DNA from 4 places in the Corallincola spongiicola genome. Region 1 is predicted to be linked to each of the others. Evidence: riboswitches for the same ligand, from Rfam matches in the RefSeq annotation. Region 1 holds a riboswitch; each other region holds the start of a gene.
The links. A riboswitch is a leader RNA that binds a small molecule or an ion and turns the genes downstream of it on or off. The one in region 1 is predicted to bind cobalamin.
Positions count from the first base shown of each region.

Region 1 (7,310 bases):
TCGCCACAACAGAGTATGCAGATTACCCGGAAGATGCATTATCGATCCCCCGTATTGGCGGCTATCACGGCATACAGCTCGATCGGGTGATAGAACTAAAGCCCGATCTCATCGTGGTATGGCAAGGTGGAAATCAGCCCGGTGATATCGAACAGCTCAAGCGTATGGGTTATCCCATTTACCACAGCGAACCGAGCAAGCTGGAAGAGGTTGCCAACGAAATGGAACAGCTTGGCGAGATGCTTGGCTATCAAGAGCAGGCGCATGCAGCGGCAACCGCCTACCGCCAGCGCATGCTGGGACTAAGACGAGCCTACAAAAACCAACCGCCAATCAAGGTGTTCTATCAGCTATGGGGCACCCCGTTAATGAGCGTGTCGAAACAGAGCTGGATCCATCAAATGATCGACCATTGTGGCGGTGTCAATGTAATGGCCGAGGCGAAAACAGCCTACCCGCAAGTCAGCTTAGAGCAAGTTCTACTAAGCGAAGCCCAGGTGATCGTGCACCCAGATGATCATGGCAGTAACAGCGCGACCGATTTCGATTGGCAAGCTTGGCAGGAACTGCCAGCCGTAAAACATCAACAGATCTATGGTATTGATGGCGATCTACTGCACCGTTTTTCACCCCGTGCACTCGATGGCATGCACCGACTATGTGAATCACTGATGACCGCACGTAGCCTTTACGCGGAACAGGACAACAACAGATAGACAGAACCATTCGATCGGTTAAGTAACCGGTTAAACAACAGGTTTGGGCGGCACAGTGCAAGCCACTGATGCCATTCGGGAAGCCGGTGAAAATCCGGCACTGCCCCCGCAACGGTAACTGAGATCGATGATCACAGAGTCCGGAACCGACCCAAGCTATTTTGCGGCAGGTAAGCCGTTACACATTGAACCTGACGCGGAGGGCGTCATTTATGAGGAAAACAATGCACAACACGTTTCGAACCACAACAAGCAAAACCCCTTGGTACCAGATTTGTCTGCTAACACTGGGCGGTGTTATCAGCAATCACGCGGTGGCAGATGAAGTTCTCCCCACCGATGATCCGGCGGTTGAACACATCATAGTCACAGCTAGCCGAACACCACAAAATATAGACCAGGTCATGGCCTCGGTCGAAGTGATCACCCGTGGTGAGATAGACAAGCTGCAACCAAAATCATTGGCCGATCTATTAGCCACTGTCGCCGGTTTGGACGTTGCCCGGCAAGGGGGCGCAGGTCAACAAACCTCGCTGTTTACCCGCGGTACCGGCTCTGACCAAACTCTGATCCTGATCGATGGCGTTCGCAGTGGTTCCGCGACCCTTGGCAACAAAGCGATCGAGAACTTGCCCATGGCACAGATCGAACGTGTCGAAGTGGTGAAAGGGCCAAGAGCCTCGATGTGGGGATCCGATGCGATTGGCGGCGTGATCAATATTTTTACCCGTCGCATGAGTGCAGGTGAATATCAGTTAGGTGCCGAAACCGGCAGCGACTCATACGTCAGCGGTGATGGTCAGATAGGTGTTGGCTACGATGCTGGTACCACCACCATCAGCCTGAGCGCCGAAGATAGCCGTGGCTTTGATGCCCGTGAAGATACCGAGTTTGACGACGACGGTTACGATCGCTTATCTGCCGCGATCCGCGGTGATTATCGCGTCAACGAGCAGATCGTCGTTGACTGGATAGGCCAGGTTGATGATGGCAGCAACGACTATGACAACAGCTACGGTGCCAACAAGAATGATTACGATAATTACCTTTGGCAACTGCGAGGTAATTACCAAACAGAACAATGGCTAAGTACCTTCGCCTTCTCCCAAAGTCGGGATTACAACAAGAACTATGGCAACGGTATTGCCAAAGGCGACGGCGACTTCTTTGAAACGCGTCGTAAGCAAGTGAGCTGGGTTAACCACTATCAGCTATACAACCCGTTCACGGTTTCTGCCGGTGTTGATTTTTATCGCGAAGATATCAACGCCAACACCGACTATGAGGAAGATTCCCGCGACGTATCGGCGATCTTTGGCAACGCCCTGTTTCAAGATCAAAAGTGGATCGCAGAAGCAGCCATTCGCTACGATGATGTCGAAAATATCGACTCAGAAACCACTTACAATGCCAGCATCGGCTATAACGTGACAGACAAACTGCTGGTGGCGCTCAATGCGGGGCACAGCTTCAAAGCACCGACTTTTAATGATCTTTATTATCCGGAGTCATTTGGTTCGAAAGGCAATCCAGACCTGACCTCTGAAACTGCCGACAGTTATGAACTCTTGCTGCGTTCAAGCTATGCCGGCATCAAAGTGACCGCCAGTCTCTACTACACAGAGATAGACGACCTCATCGAATGGGTCTGTGACGAGTTCTGGAACTGCAGTCCAGAGAACATCAACGAAGTGAAGATCACCGGCGGTGAGTCCACTGTTAACTTCAGTACAGTAGGACTCGATCATCGAGCTACCCTGAGTTACGTTGATGCAGAAGATCAGGCCACAGGCTCACAATTAATTCGTCGCGCTCGGAAAACAGCCAGTTATCAGGTGAGTTATGATTGGCAAGATTTTGAACTGTTAGGCCAGTATGAGTATCACGGTGAGCGTACCGATGCCGGGCAGCGTTTAGATGACTATCAGCTAGTCAATATCGCTCTAGCATATTATGTCACGCCAAGCTGGACTATACGGGCAAAAGCCAACAACCTGTTCGATGAAACCTACCAAAATGTGCTGGGCTACAACACCCCTGGCAGTGAATATTTTGTCGGCGTCTCGTATCGCGGCTTTTCACTGTAATTAGCAGTGTTCGCTATATAGCTACAGAATGAACGGGCCAGATAGTGGCCCGTTTTTTTCGCCAATATACCTGACCATAAGTTCCGCTAACCCGGTGACTCCCCCTCGTATCACCTCACCAAATACTGCTGGCTCTCACCTCCCCCTCTCCTCACTAGGGATAATCAACTTAGTTCCCCTTATGACAGCCGATTAACTATGCTTACAGCTGAATTACGACAGTCAATCTGTGGGTGGTATTCAATGTTAAAACAAATGATTAGTGTCTCAATCATCTTCTGCGCCTTGATGATAGCTGGATGTAATGAAGCGCCAACGTCTCCTTCACCCACAACCGAGAAAGCCAAACCCTTTCGGGTGCTACTGGTAATGAAGTCGTTGGTGAATCCGTTTTATATTGAGCTACAACGTGGCGCAGAGTTAGCCGCGGCAGAGAGCGGTATTGAACTGATCGTCAAATCAGGCACCAATGAGACATTGGTGCCACAACAAATTGATATTATCGAACAGCAACTGAAATTAGGTGTCGATGCCATTGTTATTGCGCCTGCTGACTCTGTTCGCATTATTCCGGTACTCAAGCAGGCGATCCAAAGCGGCATTAGCGTGGTTAACATTGATAACCGTATCGACCAGGATGCGCTGGCGCGTAGCGGTCTTGAACCGATCCCATTCGTCTCCGTGGATAACCATCAAGGGGGGTACTTGGCGGCCGAGTACCTTAGTCGTGGCGTCGAGCAAGCAACCTCGGCACTGATTATTGAAGGCCCCCGCGCCGCCGAAAACGCCCGTCAGCGGCGAGATGGCGCCCGCCAAGCATTCGACGAAGCAGAGCAGATCACCGTCGTCGCCTCGGAACAGGCAAACTGGCACCTTGATCAGGCCTACGCAGTGATAAAAAGGGTGCATGCGCTGCATCCGGATCTGTCTCTGGTGTTCTGTGCCAATGACATGATGGCTCTGGGCGCGGCTCTTTACCTGCAGGAAAACAATCTGCAACAGATAAAGATTGCTGGGTATGACAATGTGCCCGACGCCCGCTCGGCCATAGAACAAGGGTTAATGGTTGCCACCATTGATCAACAGGCTTTCCAGCAGGGGTATGTGGGCGTGCAAACCGTTGTAAGCTTATTGAATAAGCAAAAGGTAAAAGATAGCGTGTTAGTTGACGTCAAACTGATCACCACAACGGAACTGTAACACGATGATCTCAGGGCCAGCCTGGTTCAACCGACTGCAAAACAGGTTACTTACCTATATGGCGGTCGCAACCTTGCTGCCTTTAATTGTACTAGGCGTTGTCACTTACCAGCTCTCCGTCAATGGGCTAACCCAACAAGCAGAAACACTGACTCAAGAACTGATTGAAGAACGTGCCGCTTCTGTTGCATTAATGGCAACCAATACCGAAAGGCTCGCTAACCGCATCGCCCAAAATGACGCGGTCGCAGAGCTATTGCTGCGAACACAACAGCAAACAGAGTTAAGCCGTATCGAAAAACTCAAACTGCAGTCAAGAATCGAAGCGGAGCTCAGCTCAATGATCCGCGCCAATGATCTGCTTGCGGTTGAAATCATCACCGATGATTCGATATTCGGCGTAGGTGACGTTTCCGCTGACGGCACCTACGACACCGCGCTGTTTACGAATTGGCTGCAGCAATGTCAGCAGCGCGAGCAGGTACTGTGCTGGCCGGGAATTGAGCACAACACACATATCCAGTCTCCCTACGGCTTAGTCTTACCCGCACTCTATTCGCTAAAAGAGTTTGATGAACAGTTGGTGGCCTACCAAACCGTTGGTTTTCTGATACTGAAGTTTTCGATCAGCGCACTTTATGATTACACCCACTCACAAAACCAAGACTGGATGTACCACATCATTGTCGATCATAAAAACCGGATCATCTATCACCCATCACAATCCAAAATTGGCCAAACATTAGCTCTGAACACAGCAGCAAGCGATGACACAGCCCGCTTTCAAGCCACGCTCTTCAACGCATCCGAGCCACTAGAGCGCCACTTAGAAACAGAGATCACCAATATGGGCTGGCGTACGATAGGTGTCATACCGCAGTCTCGCCTGCAGGCCAACGCGCGCCTGATCAGCCAGCTCACCATAGGTTGTATCGCTTTTTCTCTACTGCTGATGATACTGGCGATGCTCTATATTGCGCGCCGGATCATTTTACCAATACGCACCGTCACCGAAGCCAAACCCAATAGCGAATCAATGCATCCCATTACCACCCAATACTCCATTCAGGAGATCAACCAACTGGTGCAATGGTTCAATGACTACACCAGTATCGTCAGTAATGAGCGCACTCAACAGCGAGAATTAAAACGAGCCTACGACACCCTGCAGCAAACACAAAAACAGCTGATTGAAAGTGAAAAGATGGCAGCGCTAGGTAACTTAGTGGCAGGTGTTGCCCATGAGATTAATACGCCACTTGGCGTTGCGATCACAGCATCCTCCATGGTGCTGGAAAAAACTGAGTTGCAGCAGCGTAAACTGACCAATGACGAGTTAAAACGCAGCGACCTCGAGCACTACCTGAATGATGGCCACCATGCGCTTAACCTCACCCTAAATAACCTGCATAGGGCAGCACAATTGGTACAGACCTTTAAACAGGTGGCCGCAGATCAACATCAGGAACATAAACAGGAACTTCTACTACAGAAAGCGATCTCAGACGTCTTTGTCAGTTTAGGACCACAGTTTAAGCGCTTTGATGTCACCACCCACCTTAACTGCAATAAGAGTCTGAAGATCACCAGCTATCCGGGGATCGTATGGCAAGTGATCTCGAACCTAATGACCAACTCCTATAAACACGGGTTTCACCCTAAGGACAAGGGCGAGATCAGGGTCGATGTCGAAGCGGCGGAAAGCTGGGTGATTGTCACCTATCAAGACAGCGGCCAAGGTATTTCACCACAGGATCTACCGCATATTTTTGATCCCTTTTTTACCACCCAACGCAACCAAGGCGGCACCGGCTTAGGCCTGAATATCGTGTATAACCTGGTAACGCAAAACCTTGGCGGCACGATTCGTTGCGACAGCAAACTCGGTAGCGGCGTGACCTTTACCATCAACCTGCCCTATATCGCGCCTTAGCTTCAATGGGTGATCACAACAAAAAACGGGCTAACCAGCCCGCTCTTTTACTCTGTATTCGCCCATTAGAAGCGATAACCGACACTGGCCATATAAACCCAAGGGTCAATGTCGACACTCACACTGCTTTTAGCGCCGCCCACTTTAAAGTCGGCATCCGTGCTGATGTCGATATAGCGTACCTGCGCATTGACGAACCAATCTTTATTGATCGAATAATCAGCGCCCAGCTGTGCCGACCAACCGAAAGAGCTATCCAGATCCAAGTCGCTGAACCCCTGCTCTTTACGACTGCCACTAAACTCTTCATCGAAGAATACGGTGTAGTTGAGGCCGAGCCCCACATAAGGGCGGAACACCGACTCGCTAGTACCAAAGAAATACTGCACAGAAAGCGTCGGTGGTAGATGACTGACTTCAGCCAGCTTGCCATCGCCCAACCCTAACTGCGAATTTTCCAGATCAACATCATGGGTAAATGGCGTTGCCGCCAGCAGTTCAACGGCAATATTGTCGGTAAACATATAGGCGAAGTTAAGACCGATCTGGGTATCATCATCTACCCCGACCCCCATATCGGTTGACCCCAAGCCATCGACATAGACATTACCGGAACTATCATCAGGTGAGACATTGATGATACCGCCGCGTACTAACCAGTCTCCCGCCTGGTGAGCTTGTGCCGCAAGAGGGGACATGAGAACTAAACCGCAGAGAACAGAAGACGCTATTTTTGTTTTCATCGTGTTAACCACTTGTTGTTATTTCGATGAAATTATCTAGCGGCTAACAGGTGGAACTCTTGATCTAAATCAATTGATACAGATCAATTAACGAGCGCAATCACAAAACATAACTCTGACATCTATATTCAACGACTTAACCTCAACCGATTAAGCGAGGCTAAGTCGTCGCATAAAACAGGACAAATAGTGCCCCTAATTTAACTCATCACTTTTCCAGTATTTTGCGCCTTTTGCCGTAGCCTGAATTGCTAATCCCGCCTCTGTCAGCTGGTACACGGTAACATCACCAAATTTTGCACCACCGCTGGCTTCGCCCCCCTTATCTTTAGTCTTTGCTGCGGCATCAGCTTCACCACCAAAAACCCAGCCATCATCAATAAATGAGTTCAAGGCTTTCTGAGTATGGAAAACAAACAACACTCGGTAATCCTTAGCGCCTAGGCCAAGGCCAATACCGCCCTCGCCCATCTCCATATAGGTGACTTTCCCAGTCGAATTGTTTTTAGCCATGCCGTAGCCACCACCACCAGCGACAAAAATCACGTTGACTTGAGCATTTGAAAAAGTAGCGTAACCCGCAGCAGAACCCATAAGTTTCTTCGCCGCAGGTTCCTGTTTGTATACGGCG
Region 1 covers NZ_SHLY01000002.1:653,977-661,286, reverse strand. The annotation lists gene EXY25_RS08585 (cobalamin-binding protein) at 1-716, shown strand, start outside; cobalamin riboswitch at 745-885, shown strand; gene EXY25_RS08580 (TonB-dependent receptor domain-containing protein) at 941-2,803, shown strand; gene EXY25_RS08575 (substrate-binding domain-containing protein) at 3,047-4,003, shown strand; gene EXY25_RS08570 (sensor histidine kinase) at 4,008-5,936, shown strand; gene EXY25_RS08565 (OmpW family outer membrane protein) at 6,002-6,679, opposite strand; gene EXY25_RS08560 (lipid-binding SYLF domain-containing protein) at 6,875-7,310, opposite strand, start outside.

Region 2 (7,310 bases), 170 kb from region 1:
CTTTGCCAAGGCGATGCGCACCATTCCGGTCATCTTGGATATCTGTAAAGACATGGAAGTATTGTGTCCTGATGCCTGGCTGATTAACTTCACCAATCCATCAGGCATGGTGACCGAAGCCGTCCTCAAATACAGTAATATCGAAAAAATTGTCGGCCTTTGTAATGTGCCGGTATTGACGGAAAAAGGGCTGGAAAAACATCTGGGGTTGGCACCAAACGAATACCAGCTGCAGGTCGCTGGTCTCAATCACTTTATCTATATCCGTCACCTATGGCATCAGGGTCAGGACAGGATGAAGGAAGTACTGAATATTGTCGCTGACAACCCAGATCCGTTGCGTCCCAAGAACATCCCGCCGTTCAAGTGGGATCCGGACCAAGTAAGAAACCTCGGTGTCGTGCCCTGTTGTTACCACAGATACTACTATTTGCCGGACCAGATCATGCTGGATGAAATTGCCGATGAGAAAGAACACGGTACCCGCGGCGAGATCGTCGCCAAGATGGAACAGGAGTTGTTCGAACTGTATAAGGATCCGAACCTCAACATCAAACCGCCACAACTTGCCGGCCGAGGAGGTGAATTTTACTCCGATGCTGCCTGTGATTTGATCAGCGCTATCCACAATGACAAACGCACCATCATGCATGTCAACGTGCGCAACAACGGTACAATCAAAGAACTGCCGGAAGACTGCGCTGTAGAAGTAAGTAGCGTGATCACCTCCAATGGCCCGGTTCCATTGAATGTGGAACGGTTTGAAAACCCCGCCGTGGTTGGACTGATGCGCCTGATGAAAGCGTTCGAAGAATTGACGGTAGAAGCGGCAGTCACAGGCGATTATGGCACCATGTTGCAGGCATTGACTATCAACCCTATGGTGCGCAAGGGTGAGATAACCCGCAAAGTGCTGGACGAGTTACTGGAAATCAATGCTGAATACCTGCCACAGCTAGCGTCCAACACCAACAACGCTTAATTTCACTCTCAACTCCCCGGGGCACACTTTCCTGTCCGGGGAGATTGATGAGCTCCGATCGATGGGGTCGAGCGATAGGATCAGAGTCATTGATTTCCGGAAAGCCCTTTAAAGTCCGCAGACTTTCGATCTCCACCTCGGCCAAGCGGGCTTGTCCTGCGCCCCGTCTGCTCGGCGATCTGTTCTTTGAAGCGCCCTTCTCCCAACACCCAAGCCTTATTGGTCGCATCGCGGATCTCTTTCAACGTATAGTCAGGAATATGATGCCTAAACAGGGCTTGGTAAGGCCCTTCACAAAATTAAGGCTGTTCCCTGATATCAAAAACTATCGTTCAACAGAAAGCTCTAAATGCCTGCTTCCAATGAAAAATATCAGTCAAAAGGATACAAAACCCAGCTCAATAACTATGGGCTCTTTGATCCAATTTTCACTAATGCCCATCAGCTTTTGCAGTCTGCACAACAAGGTGCTGCTCGATACCGAACGGCAAATAGCCTGACTCTGAATAATCAGGAAATAGCGCCATCATTTTGGTCTGTACGGCATCTTGGTTACCGCCGGTTCTGATCGCAAACTTAAAAACATCTATGTATTGGCTAACCTCGCGTAAAAGAGAAAGCGGTGCAGGCTTACCATGGCCAGGGTAGATAGTGACGCCAGTGCTTTGATAACGCTTGGTGATAACCGCAAGGAGGGTTTTCCAGTTTCCGAGACTTTGCGCGTCAACCCCCTCACCCAGCCACAAATGGACTTTATTAGAAGCCAGATCGCCCATAAACAAACCGTGCAAATCTTCGCTATAAAGCATGGCGTAGTGCACGGTTTCCGTAGGCAGGTTGCCGCGATCAATACGCAGCGTCTTTCCCGAATCAAATGCGAGCTGACTTTCGCTAGTCACTTTAATTAGCCCCTCATAATCAAATCCTCTGGGCGCCTTTTCACTTTTGGGGATCATGCTTATATGCATCCATCCTCGCTCAGTCATCCAATTCGCCCAGCCAATCAGCTCCTGTTTAATGCCCTCTGAGGCCACAACAATGTCAGCGTTAGGAAACGCTCGGTTAAGCACTGCTAGGCCGATAAAATGATCAGGGTGCCCATGGCTAATAAAAATCTGTTTGAGCGGCAGTTGCTGCTGATCAATCAGTGTTTTCAGCTGTCGTGCATCGTCCACAGAATCGAGTGCGTCGAGTAGTATCAGTTCCTTTACATCAGAAAACAGGTATGCATTCACGGTGGATCGCTTGCCGTAAAACAGATTCAGCTCCAAGCCATTTTGTTTAATGGTTTCTGTAGGGGTCGCACAGACAAAGGGGGCGAATAGTAGTGAAGCAACGAGCAAAAATCGGTAGGTCATCTCCGTTGTCCTTATCATCATTAAGTTCACGATTAAGCTTAATTTCAATGTTTGTGATAAAAAACAACGTAAAAGAAACTTATTGTACTGAAAATAGAGTCAATTAGAGCTTGGATTATCCCCATGAATCTTACCTACCTAATGAGCTACTACCGCGTTGTCCGTCATGGCGGCTTCTCTGCTGCCGCCGCAGTGATGGATGTTTCAAAGGGGTTACTTAGTCGGCATGTGAAAGCATTAGAATCGGAACTGAAAACAAGCCTGTTACACACAACCACTCGCAGTATTTGTCCTACCGAGGCAGGTAAGCAGCTATTTACGAAAGCGGAGCAGATATTAATCCTCTCTGAAAATGCGGAAAGAGAGGTACAGGAAGTCGTTAACAGTGATAAAGGCACACTACGCTTTACTGCACCATTAACACTTGGCGATGTGATCATCGAGCAGATCCTTCCTGCTTTTCGTCAAACCTGCCCCGATGTGGAGCTCGAGCTAAATTTCTCTAATCAGATCACTGACTTCAAAGAGGGGCATAATGACATTGCACTCAGAGCCGTTACACGTAGCCCTGATGATCTAGTGGCTCGCCACGTCGGCACGCTTAAAAACATCTTAGTTGCCAGCCCTCAATACTTGGCAAAAAATAGGGTGCCTCACTCACACCAAGATTTGATAGAACACCAATGCATTCTCAACAGTCATCAGCGCGACTGGAATACATGGCGGCTATTTAAAGAAGGCACCGAATACAGTGTCAACGCCACTGGCAATCATTCATTTAGCGCCTATACGACAGCGATGTTAATCGCTGAGCAGCACCAGGGGATCGCTAACATCCCTGCATATCACGCCACTGACAAGTTAGCCAACGGCAACCTTGTCGAGGTACTGCCAGGTTACGACGCATTTGCGCACAACTTGCTTATCATGCACCAGATGCACCGTGTCCTTCCTTTGAAGATAAGGTGCTTCAAAACCCTATTGCTTGAGTGGAGCCAGCAGAGCCCCTGGGTCGTGAGCAATCAGGCTATTTAATACCGGAGCGATGAGTCAAGATCGATAGAGATCGATAGGGTCAGGCACTGGCTCTGAATACACACAGTGCAGGGAAGACGTGCATTTGAAGCAAGAAAGGTTTGTAAACGCCGCTGGTCAAAATGAAGATACCGGCACCCGCCACAACTGACAGCGCTATTATTTTAAAGTGATAGCCCCCATTAAAAAGAGCACCGAATATTACACGCTCACGCCAATAAAAAAGCCGCCAAAATGGCGGCTTCTTAGAGAGCCAGCTTAATCAAAACAAAGACCAACCAAAATCAATGACTCTGACGCCTTTGATCCTGTATTCTCATAGAAATACCATCATTACACTTACTTGTTATCGAAAACGTTACGTCAATCTTATTATCATGAATCCACAGGCCCTTATTTATCAAACCATCATTCATTTTAACCACACTTAAATCATCCCAAGATAAAAGTACTTGAGGAATAAATATTCTCCAAAATTTGGGGGGTGAAAGAAGAATTCCTTCTTCTAGGATGTTCACGATAAACAGGTCAAAAGAAAAAAAGTTATCAATTTTTTTAAACAAAGGCCTTTGCACTCCCCTCCAAGAAGAAAGAAATTCAGCCTCAGATAGCTTACCAGTAGGAACCATATTAGTTTTTCTTTCTGAACATATCTTAGACCACAAGCCAACATGGCCCCGTCGCCAGAATAGAACACTGACAATAAGTACTATTGCTATAGGAAAAAAAACCATCAATTGTGCCATTAGAATAATTCACTAAACCAATTCGAAATATCATTTATCGCATCTGGTCTTGCAGTGTTTTCATAAATAGGAAGCCCGTATCCGAGTGTTATAGAGCCTTGATATATTGACCTCTTCCCTAAACCCACGCCGAGACCAATCTCATAGAACATTTTGGAACATCTGTTTCAGTACCAAAATAATAATCATATTCACCCATAGTTAAGCAGGAGTCTACGCCAGGCGACGTAATAGACAGCTTGAATACTCCTTTTGACAATGACAAAGAGATACCTTTGTCGAGTAGATCGACTACGGTTGTATATGGCATAACGTCGACTATTCGGGTAAACACTCCATTTCTAAGCGTAGAAAACCCATATTCTGGCGTAGTCAAGACCATAAATTTTCCAGTATGATCAATAACTAAAGTTATGCTGCCAGACAAGGTGGTACCATTTTTCACTATGCTACCACCATAACTTTGGCTCCATACAAGCAACCCCAACGGATCAACAAACCCCGTAGGATTCCTCCCAACATACCCATAGGTATTCAATCCACCATTCAGGCCAATGGGATCAGACTGAATGTAGCGCCCAGTTTCAGGGTCGTAATCCCGGAAGTAGTTATAGTGCAGCCCACTTTCATAGTCATAATACTGGCCCGGGAAGCGCATATTGAAATAGATTTTCTTGCCATCACCGTCGGGATCCATTGGCAGCATCACATTTTAAATGATTCCTTGGTTTCACCCATCCAAAAACTTGCCTTCGATCAATGAAACCTTAGTTCACCAAACACCACATCTAGTGCCTCAGCTTTTTTGCTGCCACTATATATGCAGATTGTGGTCCACACACATGCGCAAGCATGGGGACAATAGGGAATCCGGTGAGAAACCGGAGCTACCCCCGTAACTGTATCTGGTTGGTACGCTGCATCTTCTGTCCATATCTAATGGGCAAAGCCACTGGCTTAGCGCTGGGAAGGCGGCAGTTTACTCAATACCAGAAGCCAGGAGACCTGCCGCAATCACCAATGCCATGCTGGGCGGGGTGCACCAGTGCAACATGAATTATTGGGCGATATGGTCAGCGTTAGCTGATGTTCGCCTACTTATCATGCTGTGACTATTTGCCCTCGCTTACCATCGCCCTACATCAATCTAAACAGTACAGAATAATAAGTTCAGGAGATGAACATGCAGCAGGTCGTGATTAAACGGGATGGCAGTCGCGCCCCTTTCAACCCCAAACGGATCCAGTTGGCGATACAAAGCGCTTGCGAAGTGGTCGGCATTCGTTCGGCAAAAATAGCTGAGCAGATCACCGAGCAGGTAGCGAGTCAATTAGCACCGCTTTCCGACTTGCATATCGACGAGATCCAACAAGCTGTGGAAGACAGCTTGATGGCCAGCGAGCAAAAAGCAGTGGCCCGCGCTTACATTGAGTACCGTCACGACCGCGATCTGGCCCGAGAAAAAGCCAGCCACCTGAATCAGGAAATACGCGGCTTAATGGAGCAGAGCGACCTGAATCTGCTGAATGAAAACGCCAATAAAGACAGCAAGGTGATCCCCACCCAGCGTGATCTGTTGGCGGGTATCGTCGCCAAGCATTACTCCCGTCGTCATATTCTGCCAAAGGATGTGGTGAGCGGCCACGACCGGGGAGAGTTGCACTACCATGACCTGGATTACGCGCCGTTTTTTCCGATGTTTAACTGCATGCTGATTGATCTAAAAGGGATGTTAGAGCAAGGCTTTAAGATGGGTAACGCGGAGATCGATACGCCAAAATCGATTGCCACAGCCACGGCGGTTACCGCACAGATCATCGCCCAAGTAGCAAGCCATATCTATGGCGGCACCACGGTCAATCGTATCGATGAGGTACTGGCACCATATGTCACCACCAGCTACGAGAAGCACTTGGCGACAGCTGCCGAGTGGCAGGTATCGGATGCCGAATCGTTCGCCCAAGCGCAAACTGAAAAAGAGTGTCATGACGCCTTTCAGTCATTGGAATATGAGGTGAATACACTGCACACCGCCAATGGCCAAACGCCGTTTGTGACCTTCGGTTTTGGTTTGGGTGAAAGCTGGCAAGCCAAACTGATCCAACGTTCCATTCTGCAGAATCGTATTGCCGGATTAGGCCGTAATCGCAAAACCGCCGTCTTTCCGAAACTGGTGTTTGTCATTAAAGAGGGCCTTAACCGCAGCCCGCAAGATCCCAACTACGGGATCAAACAGTTGGCCTTAGAGTGTGCCTCGAAGCGCATGTATCCAGATATTTTGAACTACGAGCAAGTGGTGCAAGTCACGGGATCCTTTAAGACACCGATGGGCTGCCGTAGTTTCTTAGGTCAGTATGAAGAGGACGGCGTGGAGGTTCATGATGGCCGCAACAATCTGGGTGTGGTTAGCCTTAACCTGCCAAGGCTGGCGATGGAAGCTGACGGTAACGAAAAGAACTTTTATCGTTTGCTTGATGACCGCTTACTGTTAGCCAAAAAAGCGCTCGATTCGCGCATCGCCCGCTTGGAGGGTGTCAAGGCACGCGTCGCACCGATCCTTTATATGGAAGGCGCTTGTGGCGTGCGCTTAAAAGCCGATGATGATGTACTGCAACTGTTCAGGAATGGCCGCGCGTCTATTTCCCTCGGCTATATCGGCCTGCATGAAACCATCAACGCACTCTACAACCAGCAACAAACGGCTACCGATGCGCACCCATTCGATGACCAAATGTTGCAGCAAAAAGCGCAAGCGATTGTTGCGCATCTGCGTCTGACGACTGAACGCTGGAAACGGGAAACGGGCTTTGGCTTTAGCTTGTATGCCACCCCCAGTGAGAACCTCTGCAGCCGTTTCTGCCGCTTAGACACCATAGAGTTCGGCATTATTAAAGGGGTAACGGATAAAGGCTATTACACCAATAGCTTTCATCTCGATGTTGAGAAAAATACCAACCCCTATGACAAGCTCGATTTTGAGATGGCCTACCCTGCGATCAGTAATGGCGGCTTTATCTGCTACGGCGAATACCCCAATTTGCAGCATAACCTGCAGGCATTAGAAGATGTCTGGGATTACAGTTACGATCGCGTGCCCTACTACGGCACTAACACGCCGATAGATGAATGCTACCAGTGTGATTTCACAGGCGAATTTGATTGCACCAGCAAAGGCTTTACCTGTCCTAG
Region 2 covers NZ_SHLY01000002.1:826,675-833,984, reverse strand. The annotation lists gene EXY25_RS09390 (6-phospho-beta-glucosidase) at 1-982, shown strand, start outside; gene EXY25_RS09380 (MBL fold metallo-hydrolase) at 1,414-2,340, opposite strand; gene EXY25_RS09375 (LysR family transcriptional regulator) at 2,464-3,375, shown strand; gene EXY25_RS09370 (hypothetical protein) at 3,660-4,121, opposite strand; gene EXY25_RS18810 (RHS repeat-associated core domain-containing protein) at 4,240-4,827, opposite strand; cobalamin riboswitch at 4,935-5,148, shown strand; gene nrdD (anaerobic ribonucleoside-triphosphate reductase) at 5,305-7,310, shown strand, end outside.
Region 2: linked by a shared signal. The riboswitch ahead of nrdD (anaerobic ribonucleoside-triphosphate reductase) and the one ahead of EXY25_RS08580 (TonB-dependent receptor domain-containing protein) in region 1 are both predicted to bind cobalamin.

Region 3 (7,310 bases), on a different contig from region 1:
GTTGAAGACTACGACGTTGATAGGCAGGGTGTGGAAGCGTTGTGAGGCGTTGAGCTAACCTGTACTAATTGCCCGTGAGGCTTAACCATACAACCCCTAAGAAGTTTTACTGAAAATGTTCCAGACATTTTTCAGCACTTCCTCCATCCGTGGAGGGCGTGAGTTAAGTGACGTGCAAGACACGCCAAAATCGATAGAGTGACAGTCGGCATTTTCCTAATTAAGTTTTTGTCTGGCGGCCATAGCGTTGTGGCACCACCTGATCCCATTCCGAACTCAGCAGTGAAACGCAATTGCGCCGATGGTAGTGTGGGGCTTCCCCATGTGAGAGTAGGTCACCGCCAGACACCTAATACAGTGAAGAGGCTACCCGATAGGGTAGCCTTTTTGCGTTTAAGGCCATTGAAAACAGTAAAGCCCTTCGCCCAAGCGAAGGGCTTTTTTGTTGGAGCAGCCTTTAGCGCCGTGGCTACTATGAAGTAGCGTATCGTTCTTCATTTAGTTTGTTCAGTGAAACGATACAACTTTCAATCTCTCTCCGTTATTGATTAAAGCCTAGCGTTGTGACCATGGCGTGTTTACCCGTATACTCATCTCTCCTGTCATTCTGGGAATAAAGTCTTTCCAAATGGGAATGTGGTGAGAATCCACAACTGTACCCGCAACTGTGATCACTACCTGGTTCAACGATTTGTTTGATAAGAGTTTTGTGTAAGTCAGATGACCAGCTTTACTCCTAGCACAGCAGCCGAGCGGGTAACTCGGAGGGCTGGGCATTATCAGTAATGCTCCCTCCATTTTTAGCTGATTATCTCTTTATTAAGCAGGTGAGCAGATGTGGTCAATTAGCCATATTAGTGACGATAGAACTCAATTAATTCGAACTACCATTGATAACAAAACCAAGCCGTTGGGCGCATTGGGTGCTTTAGAAACGCTGGCATTGCAGATCGCTCAAATTCAGGACTCAGCGACGCCTGCGCTTACAAAGCCTGTGTTTTGGGTATTCGCTGGCGATCATGGGATCACCGATGAAGGGGTTAGTGCCTATCCAAAAGAGGTGACTTCGCAGATGGTGATGAACTTCGTCAACGGTGGTGCTGCAATTAATGTGTTTTGTCGGCAACACGATATTCAGCTTTACGTCGTCGATGCAGGCATCAGCTCCACGATTGAATACTCTGATAAGCTGCTGAATTGCTCTTTGGGTAAGGGTACGAAGAATTTCTTGCTGCAAAACGCTATGACCTCAGAACAAGTACAGTTTGCCTTTTCGCACGCGAAGGAGCTGATTGCTGGCGCGCAGCGTACTGGCACAAATATTGTTGGCTTTGGTGAAATGGGAATAGGGAATACAACGTCTGCCGCTGCGTTGATGGCGTTAGTGACGGGGATCCAAGCTGATCTATGCGTAGGGAGAGGAACCGGTGTGGATGATGCTGGCGTTTCGCTGAAAGCTGCTGTCGTCAGCAAGTTGCTAGCTCGCGTTAACGGCCGGCTTGATCCGGTCTCAGCCCTGGCAGCGGCAGGCGGTTTTGAAATAGCGATGATGACGGGGGCTATGCTTGCTGCAGCCGAAAGTAAAATGGTGGTTCTTGTCGATGGCTTTATTGCTTCAGTGGCCGCTTTGTTGGCTTATAAAATTGCCCCTGCGGCACGCGACTATTTCGTCTTTTGTCATGCATCAGATGAACGTGGGCACCAACGTTTACTGGCAGAGATGAATGCTAGACCCCTACTAGATTTAGGAATGAGACTCGGTGAAGGCACTGGGGCAGCGCTTGCGTATCCTTTGTGCCAAAGTGCCGTTGGATTTCTTAATGAGATGGCTTCTTTTGGTGATGCGGGCGTCAGTCAATAATGAATTGGTTTCAATTACAGTGGCGTCTGTTTCTTGTAGCCGTGCAATTTCTTACTCGTGTCCCGGTTGTGATCCCGGGGGAGTTTGATCCTCGCTGGTTAAGTCGGTGCTGCGTGTATTTTCCCGTGGTTGGTTCCCTTATTGGCTTGGCTGCCGCTGCTGTATATTTGCTTTGTGTTGATGCGCTGGGCACGACGATTGGCGTTATGTTGTCTATGGCTGCATCAGTTCTTATTACCGGAGCGTTCCATGAAGATGGCCTAGCGGATACCTGTGACGGGCTTGGTGGCGGTTTAGATTGCGCGCATAAGTTGAGGATCATGAAAGATTCTCGTATAGGTACTTATGGTGCAATCGGGCTGTTTATGGTGTTGATGCTCAAGGCGGCCAGCTTAACGCAGTTGCAATCGGCGCTTATTATCGTTGTTGCACATGCTGTGAGTAGATCCTTCTCGGTAAGTTTTATTTTTAATCTTAAATATGTTGCCGACGCTGAAAGTAGTAAGAGTAAACCGCTGGCGACACGCCTGTCTGCTTTAGGTTTGTTATTTACTATGAGTTGGGCGGCATTAATGTTGGCATTTATTCCGTGGCAAATGGCCGTCGCCAGTCTGATTTGTTTAGTTATTCTGAGAGTGATTTTACAACAGTTCTATATTCGTCAAATAGGCGGTTATACCGGTGATACCTTAGGGGCTGCGCAGCAGCTGTCAGAACTTATTATTTATCTTTCTTGCATTGCTGTTACAGGAACATTGTTGTGATTGAATTAGTGCTTGGTGGTGCTCGTTCGGGGAAGAGTGCTTACGCTGAATCTCTACTGAAGCGCAGTGATAGCAACGTCGTATACATTGCTACCGCACAAGCTTTTGATCAGGAGATGAGTGAGCGTATTTTACATCACCAATTACAACGCCCAGCAGAATGGCAGCTGATCGAGTCGCCGTTGGTGCTGGCCGAAACGCTGGATTCCCTGTCCAACAGCGAACATTACTTGCTGGTTGATTGCCTGACGTTATGGCTTAGTAACCACTTGCTTGCTGATGAGTCTTCATTGGCTGCTGAAATTGACCGTTTGCTTGCAGTATTAGCGCGGGTCTCGTGTCGGGTGCTCCTGGTGAGTAATGAAGTTGGTATGGGGATTGTGCCAGAAAATCGGTTGGCGCGACGTTTTCGAGATGAAGCGGGCTGGTTGAACCAACGCGTCGCTCAGATTGCAGATAAGGTGACCTTGGTAACCGCAGGTATGCCGCTTGTGCTTAAAGGGCAGAATTTGTGAGTACGCTTCAAGAGCTTTTTCTTATTCGTCACGGTGCCGTCGCCGGTCCGCCATGCCTGTTGGGGCGAACCGACACCGCAGTTTCAGATCGCGGGCATCAAGCTGCCGTTGAACTCGTTGAGCAAATGGGAGATCTGATGGCGTACGATGCGCTGTTTACCTCCCCCCGTATTAGATGTCGCCGCACCGCTGATATCATCGCCAAGCGCTGTTCGCTTGAAGTGCAAACTGAAACAGGATTTAGTGAATGTGACTTTGGCGAGTTAGATGGCAAGCCTTTTGCCGTGTATTCGGAAGATGAACGGCAGCTACTTGGCAAGTTCTGGGGGGCTCCTATGAGTGATACATTGCCTGGTGCTGAGCCATTACAAGTGTTTCATCGTCGCACAGTTGAGGCATTGTCATCGCTATGGCAACGTTTTGATTCACAGGCTATCGCTTTTACTCATGGTGGAGTGATCCGAATGCTATTAGCTGAGGTAATGGGTTTCGGGTGTGGCGGTATGCAATCTCTGTTATCTCTAAATATTCCCTATGCTTCTGTGACCTCTATCCAGCGTTATCATGCGCTTGGCCAAGATGCACAGTACAGTGTTCGCCATATCGGATGGCAGCCCAAATTTTTGATGGAGAGTTAAATGGTCGATAAAGCGGTAAAGGATGAACGCCACAAAGCGCGTCAACAGAAACTGAAAGAAAACGTTGATAAGCGTGTTGATGCGGCGCAAACCGAGCGTGGCGTATTGATAGTGATCACTGGGAACGGTAAGGGCAAGAGTACCTCTGGATTTGGTACCGTGGCACGTTGTGTTGGACACGGCTATAAGGCTGCTGTGGTGCAATTTATCAAAGGGACGTGGGATTGTGGTGAGCGTAACCTTCTTGAAGGTGCCGGCGTAGAGTTTCAGGTGATGAATACGGGGTTTACCTGGGAAACACAAAATAAGGAAGCCGATACTGCGGCTGCGCAGAAAGTTTGGCAAGCGGCAAAGCGGATGTTAGCGGATGCTAGCCTGCATTTGGTGTTACTGGATGAAATTACCTATATGGTTCAGTACGGTTACCTCGACTTAGATGAAGTTATCGATGCTCTTAATGCCAGACCTGAGGAGCAAAGCGTGGTATTGACCGGGCGGGGAGCTCATCGTCGGCTAACGGAAATTGCTGATACGGTTTCTGAAGTACAGCCATTAAAGCATGCTTTTGATGCTGGTATTAAAGCGCGTAAAGGGGTGGATTGGTGAGCTCCATGGCACCTCGGGGGCGTTTCAGTGCAGAGTTTGCTGATGCTGTTGAATCCGTTATCCAGCAGCGTCGCGATATTCGGGGTAATCACTTTATCTCTAAACCTATTCCTGATGCTGTTTACCAGCGGATATTGAATGCTGGTCTACATGCCCCTTCCGTCGGTTTTTCGCAACCTTGGCGCTTTGTTACGATCAAGGAACAGGCAACAAAAGAGCAAATATCAGACTCATTTGAACAGAAGAACCGTGAAGGTGAAGCTTGCTTCACTGATGAGAAGCAATCGCTTTATCGCCGTCTTAAACTTGAAGGTATAAAAGAGTCACCAATCAACTTGGCGGTGTTTTATGCGCCGAATGATGGCCCTGTACTTGGCCAAACAGCGATGCCTGATATGGGGCGCTTTAGCGTGGTTTGCGCTATCGAAAACATGTGGCTGATGGCGAGGGCGCTAAATGTGGGTATTGGTTGGGTGAGTATTTTGGATCCGAAGGTGGTTAAAGCCGCTGTTAAAGCGCCTGATACTTGGGAGCTGGTTGGGTATCTCTGTTTAGGGTATACCGATGACTTTCCTGAAATCCCAGAGCTAAAAGCTTTAGGTTGGGATAAACAGCGTGAACTTTCCGAAGTGCTATTTGATGAGGTTTGCCCGAGCAATGGTTAAAGGGAAGAGGGGGAGTGAGGAGCAGAAGCTCCTCACTCAGCACTAACATAAGTTAGTGAGATTTGCCGGGGGTGGGCATACCTGTTGTTCTTTCTACGGAATCTAATACTTCACCGTGTTGGCGAATAAATGATTCGACCAGTGCTTGCCAAGCCGTGCAGTAGCCTTCTTGATCTATAATCACTTGAAGCTCTTCATTGCTCATACCAACCTGTGGAACACCGTCCACTTCGCCTTGCTCTGGCGCGTTGTTAAGGACAATAAATCCTTCTAGCTGTTGATAGCACTCCTGTTCCATTGGTGAAACGCCATCGGGAATTTCAGCCCATGCATGGGTGCTTAACATCGCTAAAACTACTAAACCTGCTTTTTTTAACATCGTCACATCCTGAGACTGTACAACACACCAGACCAAATATATTGAATTGGTTATGGTTTATTTTTAATTCAAAAGGTTAACATGTTTCTATTATTCCACGTCAGCAGAATATTCTACCCTAAATTCTGCCTACACTTAACGAAAGGAACTGTGATCAGGTGAACGTGATGGGAAAAATACTTAAAGTTTTGGCCGCTGTGTTGGCTCTCTTGCTCTTGGTGGTGATAGTGGTTGTTGTCACCTTGGATCCAAACAAGTACAAACCTGAAGTGACATCGCAGGTTGAAAAAGCCACTGGCAGAGTTCTAACCATCGATGGCGACATCGGATTACAACTCTTTCCATCTATCGGCTTTTCAGTTGACGGCGTAAAGTTAAGCAATGCCGTCGGTTTTCCGGTTGAGCCAATGATTGAAGTGGCTGATGTGAGTGTCTCTGTGGCTCTATTGCCTCTGTTTAGCGGTCAGGTAGAGGTCCATGGTGTCAGCCTAAACGGAGTCGCTGTTCGCCTGCAGAAGAGAGACGGTGTATCTAATCTCGATGATTTGGCTGCACAAGGCACGCCTGCGCAGCATGAAGATGAAGTGATCGTTGAGGCGGAGCCGAGTGACGCTGTTCAACCCATACTGCCCTCAGGCTTCTATTTAGGCTCAGTGGCCTTAACCGACGTTGAACTTATCTCTGAAGATTTAGATGCGCAGACTAAACAAACCGTCACCATTGAAGCTTGTAATTTGGGACCTGTTGCTGCAGATACTGTGGGTGAGTTGTCTTGTCATATAGAAGCGTCAACACCGGAGATCAGTGCAGCTGTTGATGTCTCAGGCTCACTAAGTATTGTCTCAGCGACTTCAGTCGTGGAGGTAAGAGATTTACAGATAGCACTTTTAGCCACTGGAAGCAGCATTCCAAATGGTAAAATGAGTGCCTTAGTGAAAGCTCAGCTTAGCTATCTAAAACAGGATAAATTGCTATCTCTTAATCCGCTTGGTTTGTCATTTGACGGTCAAGCTATGGACGGCTATTTCTCGCTTGCCCATCAAGATGTTCCTGTTATTCGATTCGAATTAGCTTCAGATCTGATTGATATTGATAAGCTATTGCCCGCAAGTCAGCCTGCATCGGCTGAAAATGCCAAGCCAGCGCCGAGCGCACCTCAAGAGCCTGCAACTGAGCCAGACCTGAGTGGGCTTAATGGGGTTGATTTGGCTGGAACCGTCAAGGTTGCGCAACTAAATGCTTCTAATCTTTCTATTCAAGATCTATTGCTGACATTGAAAATTGTAGACGGCAAGCTCAGTGCTGCCCCGGTATTAGCTAAGCTATATGGCGGCGATTTGGCGCTATCAGCTATTTTAGATGGCACTATTTATCCTGCGGGCTATCAGCTCAGTACCCAGGTAAGGGAGGTTGAAGCATTGCCATTGGTCAAAGCACTTGCCGACAAAGAGTTGGTTTCAGGCAAGGGTAGCGTAAGTTTTAGACTTAAAGGCGTGGGGTTGACTCCTGATGCGATTAAAAAGGGGGCGAATGGTCGTGGTAACTTTGAATTCAAAGACGGTGCTGTCAATGGCATTAATGTTCCACATCTCATCCGCTCAACTTATGCGACTCTGACTGGTAAAGGAGATAAAGCGACTGACGCGCCTCAGAAAACTGATTTTACGGCATTAACGGGCTCATTTAATCTCGCTGATGGTCAAGTAACTAATCCAGACTTACTGATGATGTCACCACTATTAAGGCTTAACGGCCGTGGTAGTGCGGGTTTAGTGACGGAGCAATTGGATTATCGTTTGTTAGTGGCTCTAGTGGCGAGTTTGGAAGGTCAGGGCGGGAAGGGGACCGATGACCTTAAAGATGTCGAGATACCTTTACATAT
Region 3 covers NZ_SHLY01000001.1:16-7,325, forward strand. The annotation lists partial or broken rRNA gene EXY25_RS00005 (23S ribosomal RNA) at 1-89, shown strand, start outside; rRNA gene rrf (5S ribosomal RNA) at 232-347, shown strand; cobalamin riboswitch at 600-747, shown strand; gene cobT (nicotinate-nucleotide--dimethylbenzimidazole phosphoribosyltransferase) at 836-1,861, shown strand; gene EXY25_RS00020 (adenosylcobinamide-GDP ribazoletransferase) at 1,861-2,625, shown strand; gene cobU (bifunctional adenosylcobinamide kinase/adenosylcobinamide-phosphate guanylyltransferase) at 2,622-3,140, shown strand; gene EXY25_RS00030 (histidine phosphatase family protein) at 3,137-3,778, shown strand; gene cobO (cob(I)yrinic acid a,c-diamide adenosyltransferase) at 3,779-4,384, shown strand; gene bluB (5,6-dimethylbenzimidazole synthase) at 4,390-5,049, shown strand; gene EXY25_RS00045 (hypothetical protein) at 5,102-5,428, opposite strand; gene EXY25_RS00050 (AsmA family protein) at 5,596-7,310, shown strand, end outside.
Region 3: linked by a shared signal. The riboswitch ahead of cobT (nicotinate-nucleotide--dimethylbenzimidazole phosphoribosyltransferase) and the one ahead of EXY25_RS08580 (TonB-dependent receptor domain-containing protein) in region 1 are both predicted to bind cobalamin.

Region 4 (7,310 bases), 310 kb from region 1:
ATCTTCTTGGCTAACTCATTGTGACGAATTGGGTCGCTCGCTATAGTGGTTTTACTTATCTGATTCCTCACAGGGATGTTGCTGTGACAAACCTATTTGAAGGGCGCTCTAATCGCTTGGTGCTGTTGATATTTTTAGCGGTTGCCTTGTATGCGAGTTATGCGCTGATCCAACCCTATATACAGCCGATTATTTTGGCTTTATTGATCGGTATGCTCACCGTTCCTGCCCATGATTGGCTGGTCGTAAAGTTCAATGGCCGCAAGAACAGTGCAGCCATTGTCAGTTGTCTGTTGCTCTCTTTAGTGCTGCTTATTCCGTCGATTTTGGTGATGATAGCGATCCTTAAACAGGGCGTCAGTTATTCCAGTACCGTGCGAGAGTGGGCTGACGGTGGCAATGTCCACCAGCTATTGGGTCACCCTTGGGTGATCAAGATAAAGCAACTACTTGGCCAGCTACTGCCTGAAGACGCCCTGCATCCCGAAACCATCAAGGCTAAAGTATTAGATGTTGGCAGTGGTATGGGTAAACAGTTTGTCGGCATCTCTACCGCCATGCTGGGCAGTATCACCACGTTTTTTCTGAACTTTACCCTGATGCTGTTCGTACTGTTTTTTGTGCTGCGAGATCATGAGAAGTTGATCCGATTTTTTCGCCACGCCTTACCTTTGTCGCGTAGTCAGGAAGATGCGTTGTTGGCTGATATTAAAAAGGTCAGCAAGTCAGCCTTACTGGGCTCATTGTTGACTGCCATCACTCAAGGCTTTGTTGGTGGCATAGGTCTATGGATGGCAGGTTTTCCAGCGCTGTTCTGGGGGACGATGATGGCATTTGCGTCGTTGATCCCCTTTGTCGGTACCGCCTTAATTTGGGTACCAGCCGCGATTTACCTGTTTGTCACAGGGGAGACTGGCTGGGGCATCTTTATGGTGGTGTGGGGCGTTGTCGTCGTTGGTTCTATTGACAACTTCCTGCGGCCTTTGTTTATGCAAGGGGCATCGATGAGTACCGTAGTGGTGTTCTTTTCCTTGCTCGGTGGCTTACAGGTATTTGGTTTGATTGGGCTATTATATGGGCCACTGATCTTTTCTATTACCTTGGTGCTGTTTCATCTATACGAAAAAGAGTTCTCTAATTTTCTCGATGATCAGGACGGCCGTTAACATATTGCCGACAGGGTGCTGCGGTCATTGGATATATATTGGTTAATTGCGAGGAACGATTATGTTTGTGGTGATTTTTGGACGTTCAGGCTGTCCTTTCTGTGTGCGGGCAAAAGAGTTAGCGGAGAAGTTAACTGAGGATCGTGACGACTTTAAGTTCCGTTACATCGATATTCATGAAGAGGGGATCAGTAAGGCCGATCTAGAAAAAACGGTTGGTAAGCCGGTAGAAACGGTGCCGCAGATCTTTATCGATCAGGAACATGTTGGTGGCTTTACCGAGTTTGATGCCTATGCCAAAGAGCATTTGCAGTAGGCTTTCCCGCCTTATCTATCTTGCAGAGGGAGGTTTCTCCCTCTATTTATCGCACTTGCCGGTTCTCTTGCTAGAAAAACAGGCTTAAAACACCCACTTCTTATCTTTAATCAGATTAATTAGCATGTTCTTGCGGTAAATTTAACCTGTTTTGCGCTGTATAAACGACTGCAGGTGGCTAACTTTCATCGCTTTTTGTTTAGTCAGAACATCCACTTAAGGGTTTAGGCACCCTATTTCTGTCTCGCTGTTTTAAAAAGGAATTGAAAATGAGATTGATACCCGCCCTCTGTTTTATTGCATCTGTTTTACCCTGCACTTTGCTTGCTCAAGATGAGATGTTGAGTGCTGAAGATCAGGCTTATCTGGCATGGTCTTCGGAGTTCTTATCATCGCTGGATCCGCAAACCGGCGAGATTCTGTTGCCGGGCAGCATGGCTCGACTTCATGTGTCGGATGATTTCTATTATCTCGATCCGCAAGACGCCGAGCGTGTGCTCAGCGAGGCTTGGGGAAACCCGCCAGGCACTGGCGCTTTGGGGATGTTGTTGCCTGCTGGGCAGACTCCGCTGGACGAGGATTCCTGGGCGGTTGTCATCTCATTTGAAGAAGATGGTTACGTTTCTGATGAAGATGCCTACAACATTGATTATGACGAACTGTTAGAAGAGATGCAGGCGGATACCCGGTCAGAGAGCGGTGAGCGCGAAGCAGCAGGTTATGGCTCAATTGATTTAGTCGGTTGGGCTGCTCGGCCTTACTACGACAAAAGTCGTCATCAACTCTATTGGGCGAAAGAGCTGGAGTTTGACCACGATCCCAATCATACCCTGAACTACAGCATCCGCAGCTTAGGTCGCAAAGGCGTGCTGGAGATGAATTTTGTTGCTGGTATGAACCAACTTGATCAGATCAATGGCAGTTTAGATAGCGTACTGGCGATGGTGAACTTCGTTGATGGTCATCGTTACGAAGATTTTGACCCCTCCTATGATGAGGTAGCAGCTTATGGCTTAGGTGCGCTTGTTGCCGGCAAACTGGCGGCAAAAACGGGTGCTATTGCCGGTTTTTTGCTGCTGTTGAAAAAGTTTTGGTGGCTGGCTTTAGTTGCCATTGGTGGCGTATTCCGCGCTATCACGGGTAAGAAAGATTAGTTTTTGAAGGTTACCCTGTAAACCTTGCGCCGCCGGGGATATTGGGGTCAACACCTAGCGTGAGTTGATGCTCTCCGAATGGAGAGCATTGAGCAAATCTAATTTTTGCATTTGTAATGCTCATTTTTTATTTAACTTCTGTATATCAAATCACCTTTTAAACACTATATGTTGACGTAAATCAATTCTTGAACCACTATATGTGCCGAACGGTTCCCAAGGGCGTCTTCAATAGAATGCCCACGGATTAATAGGGAATGCGGTGAATTAGTGGTGTTTTTTCCGCTAATAATTCCGCAGCTGCCCCCGCAACTGTAAGTGCAGAGCCACGCTCAATAGCCACTGGAATGAGATTCCGGGAAGGCGAGTCAAGGCGAAGACGCACAAGCCAGGAGACCTGCCGTCGCGGTGTGTTTTTCGCACCAATTAACTGATTCGTCAAACATCGGGCGGGGTGATCCGGTGTGTGGCTCGACCATGCCCGGCTGTTCGCCTGAACGCTAGCATGGCTGGCGTCATACCTTCCCCTGCCTTGTCGCTACGGAGTTCGACAAGGTGAATAACAAAAATATCTCAATTGCCAAACGTGATGGCCGCCATGAACCGCTCGATCTGGATAAGATCCATAAGGTACTCACCTGGGCGGCAGAAGGGCTTGATACTGTCTCTGTATCTCAAGTCGAGCTTAGAGCACATCTGCAATTTCACGACGGAATTACCACGTCAGATATTCATGAAACATTGATTAAGTCTGCGGCGGATCTGATCTCGGAAGAGACTCCTGATTATCAATATCTGGCTGCCCGGCTGAACATCTTTCATCTGCGTAAAAAAGCCTATGGCCAATACACGCCGCCTTCGCTATACCAGCACGTGGGTCGGTTGGTGGATCTGCAACGTTACGATGCCCAGCTACTAACGGATTACAGCATGGAAGAGTTCGCCCTGATGGATGGTTTTATCGACCACCAACGGGACTTGGACTTTGCTTACGCTGCCGTGAAGCAGCTGGAAGGTAAATACCTGGTTCAGGACAGGGTGAAAGGAGAGTTCTACGAAAGCCCGCAGTTTCTCTATCTGCTGATCGGTGCGTGTTTGTTTGCTAACTACGACAGGTCCATTCGTCTGGATTATGTCCGTCGCTTTTATGATGCGGTGTCTACGTTCAAAATCTCTTTGCCAACGCCGATTATGGCGGGCGTGCGTACGCCAACTCGCCAGTTCAGCTCTTGCGTGTTGATTGAATGCGGTGATTCGCTGGATTCCATTAACGCCACCACCTCTGCGATTGTGCGCTATGTCAGTCAGCGTGCGGGTATTGGTATTAATGCCGGACGTATTCGCGCGCTCGGTTCATCTATCCGAGGGGGGGAGGCTAATCATACCGGTTGTATTCCATTCTTTAAGCACTTCCAAACGGCGGTGAAATGCTGCTCTCAGGGTGGTGTTCGTGGCGGTGCTGCGACGCTGTTTTACCCGCTTTGGCATTTAGAAACAGAAGAGTTACTGGTACTTAAAAACAACCGCGGTGTGGAAGAGAATCGGGTTCGGCATCTGGATTATGGGGTACAGCTTAATCGGCTGATGTACCAACGTCTGCTAAAAAATGCGGATATTTCACTGTTCAGTCCGTCAGATGTGCCGGGGTTATATGAGGCGTTTTTTGCTGATCAGGATGAGTTCGAAAAGCTCTATCAGCAATACGAGCAAGACACCAACGTTCGCAAGAAAACCATTAAAGCCGTTGAGCTGTTTTCGCGCTTATTACAAGAGCGAGCGTCAACGGGCCGTATCTATATTCAGAATGTTGACCACTGTAATACCCATAGTCCGTTTGACCCGGCTAAAGCGCCGATACGTCAATCTAACCTTTGTCTTGAGATCGCGCTACCTACAACGCCACTGCAGGATATTAATGACAAAGAGGGTGAGATCGCGCTTTGTACGTTGGCGGCATTTAACTTGGGTGCGCTTAAGTCGTTAGATGAATTGGCCCCACTTGCTGATCTATTAGTGCGCGCATTAGACAGCTTATTGACCTATCAGAACTATCCCGTGCCTGCGGCGCAGCAAGGCTCGCTGAAGCGGCGTACTCTGGGGGTAGGCGTGATCAACTATGCCTACTATTTGGCCAAAAACGGCGTGAAGTATTCTGATGGTTCAGCGCTGGGTTTGACCCACCGTACCTTTGAAGCGATCCAGTATCATCTGCTGCAAGCATCTAACCAATTAGCGCGTGAACAGGGCGCTTGTGATGCCTTTACTGATACCACCTATGCCCAAGGCAAACTGCCGATAGATCACTACAAAAAAGATGTGGATGGCTACTGCGATGAACCGCTGCATTGTGATTGGGAAGGGCTACGCGCTGATATTCTACGTGATGGGCTACGCAACTCGACCCTCACTGCATTGATGCCCTCTGAAACCTCTTCTCAGATCAGTAATGCCACCAACGGTATTGAACCACCACGAGGCTTTGTCAGTGTTAAAGCATCGAAAGACGGGATCTTGAAACAGGTGGTTCCGGAGTTAGAAACACTCCGTGATAGCTACGAACTGCTATGGAATATCCCAAGTAACACCGGCTATTTGCAGTTGGTCGGAGTGATGCAAAAGTTCGTCGACCAAGCTATTTCTGCCAACACCAACTATGACCCCGCGCGATTTGGCGAAGGCAAAGTGCCGATGCAATTGCTGATGCAAGACCTACTTAGTGCTTATAAGTGCGGCCTGAAAACGCTTTATTACCACAACACTCGCGACGGTGCGACGGACAAGCATTTATCCAACGAGTCGCCAGTAATGGGGGAGGCTCGCCCAGCTGAAACGACCGTTGTAGAAAACGATGACGACGGCTGTGAAGGCGGCGCTTGTAAGATTTAGCCTGAGCGGATTTTTTAAAGGATAAAAAGCCCCCTCATCCCGCCCTTCTCCCCAAGGGAGAAGGAGACAAGAAAAGCGGACGGCAACGAGCTTGCACTTTTGCTCCCTCTCCAAGGGAGAGGGCTGGGGTGAGGGGTATTTAAGAAAATAAACCTCCACTTCGCCTTTCTTCCCAAGGGAGAAGGAGACAAGAAAAGCGGACGGCAACGAGCTTGCACTTTTTGCCCCCTCTCCAAGGGGAGAGGGCTGGGGTGAGGGGTTTTAAGAAAATAAACCTCCACTTCGCCTTTCTCCCCAAGGGAGAAGGAGAAAATAAAAGCGGACGGCAACGAGCTTGCACTTTTGCCCCCTCTCCAAGGGGAGAGGGCTGGGGTGAGGGGTATTTAAGAAAATAGGCCTCCACTTCGCCTTTCTCCCCAAGGGAGAAGGAGACAGAAAAAGCTGGCAGCAGTGCGCTGGTGCGGTTGCTTCCTCTCAAAGGGAGAGGGCAGGGGTGAGGGGTATTTAAGAAAATAGACCTCCACTTCGCCTTTCTTCCCAAGGAAGAAGGAGACAGAAAAAGTTGGCAGCAGTGCGCTGGTGCCGTTGCTTCCTCTCAAAGGGAGAGGGCAGGGGTGAGGGGTATTTAAGAAAATAGACCTCCACTTCGCCTTTCTTCCCAAGGAAGAAGGTGACAGAAAAAGCGGACGGCAACGAGCTTGCACTTTTGCTCCCTCTCCAAGGGGAGAGGGCTGGGGTGAGGGGTATTTAAATGAATCGCAAACAGAACAATAAAAGCGGAACAAACTAATGGCTTATAAAAGCTTTAATCAAAACAAATTTGAGACGTTCAAGCAGGATATGTTCTTTGGTGAGAACGTGAATGTCTCCCGTTATGACCGGCAAAAATACCCGGTATTCGAGCAGCTCATTGAAAAGCAGCTTTCATTTTTCTGGCGTCCGGAAGAGGTAGATCTTTCTACTGATCGTAAAGATTTTGCCGAGTTACCCGCCCATGAACAGCATATTTTTCTTAGTAATCTGAAGTACCAAACTCTGCTTGATAGTGTGCAGGGGCGTTCACCCAATATGGCTCTACTGCCACTGGTGTCACTGCCAGAAATCGAAACCTGGATCGAAACCTGGGCATTCAGCGAAACGATTCATTCACGTTCGTATACCCATATTATCCGCAATATCTTGGCAGAGCCGGGAGATGTGTTTGATGACATCATCAACAATGAACAGATCATTGCTCGCGCAGAAGCGGTTTCTCATTATTACGATGATTTGATCTTACACGCCCAGCTGTATGCTACCGGCGGTGAAGGTGAATATCGGATCAGTGGTAGTGATATCCCCGTACAGGTGAGCTTGCCAGCCCTGAAACGCAAACTGTATCTGACGTTAGTGTCGGTGAACGTGTTGGAAGCGATCCGCTTTTATGTCAGCTTTGCCTGCAGCTTTGCTTTTGCCGAACGTGCCACCATGGAAGGCAACGCCAAAATTATCAAGCTGATCGCCCGTGATGAAGCACTGCACCTGACAGGCACTCAACATATGTTGAATATTCTGGCCAGTGGACAGGATGATCCAGAGATGGCCGAGATTGCTGCAGAGCTTAAACCGGAAGTGATCCAAATATTTAAGGACGCCGCACAGCAGGAAAAAGAGTGGGCGGAATATCTGTTTAAAGATGGGTCGATGATCGGCTTGAATACCGACATTCTCAGTCAGTATGTTGACTACATTACCAATCAAAGATTGCAGGCGATAGGCTTCGAACCTTGTTTCCCGCAGCGTCCCAAC
Region 4 covers NZ_SHLY01000002.1:348,966-356,275, forward strand. The annotation lists gene EXY25_RS07295 (AI-2E family transporter) at 84-1,166, shown strand; gene EXY25_RS07300 (GrxA family glutaredoxin) at 1,228-1,482, shown strand; gene EXY25_RS07305 (DUF2167 domain-containing protein) at 1,752-2,636, shown strand; cobalamin riboswitch at 2,829-3,055, shown strand; gene nrdA (class 1a ribonucleoside-diphosphate reductase subunit alpha) at 3,192-5,522, shown strand; gene nrdB (class Ia ribonucleoside-diphosphate reductase subunit beta) at 6,312-7,310, shown strand, end outside.
Region 4: linked by a shared signal. The riboswitch ahead of nrdA (class 1a ribonucleoside-diphosphate reductase subunit alpha) and the one ahead of EXY25_RS08580 (TonB-dependent receptor domain-containing protein) in region 1 are both predicted to bind cobalamin.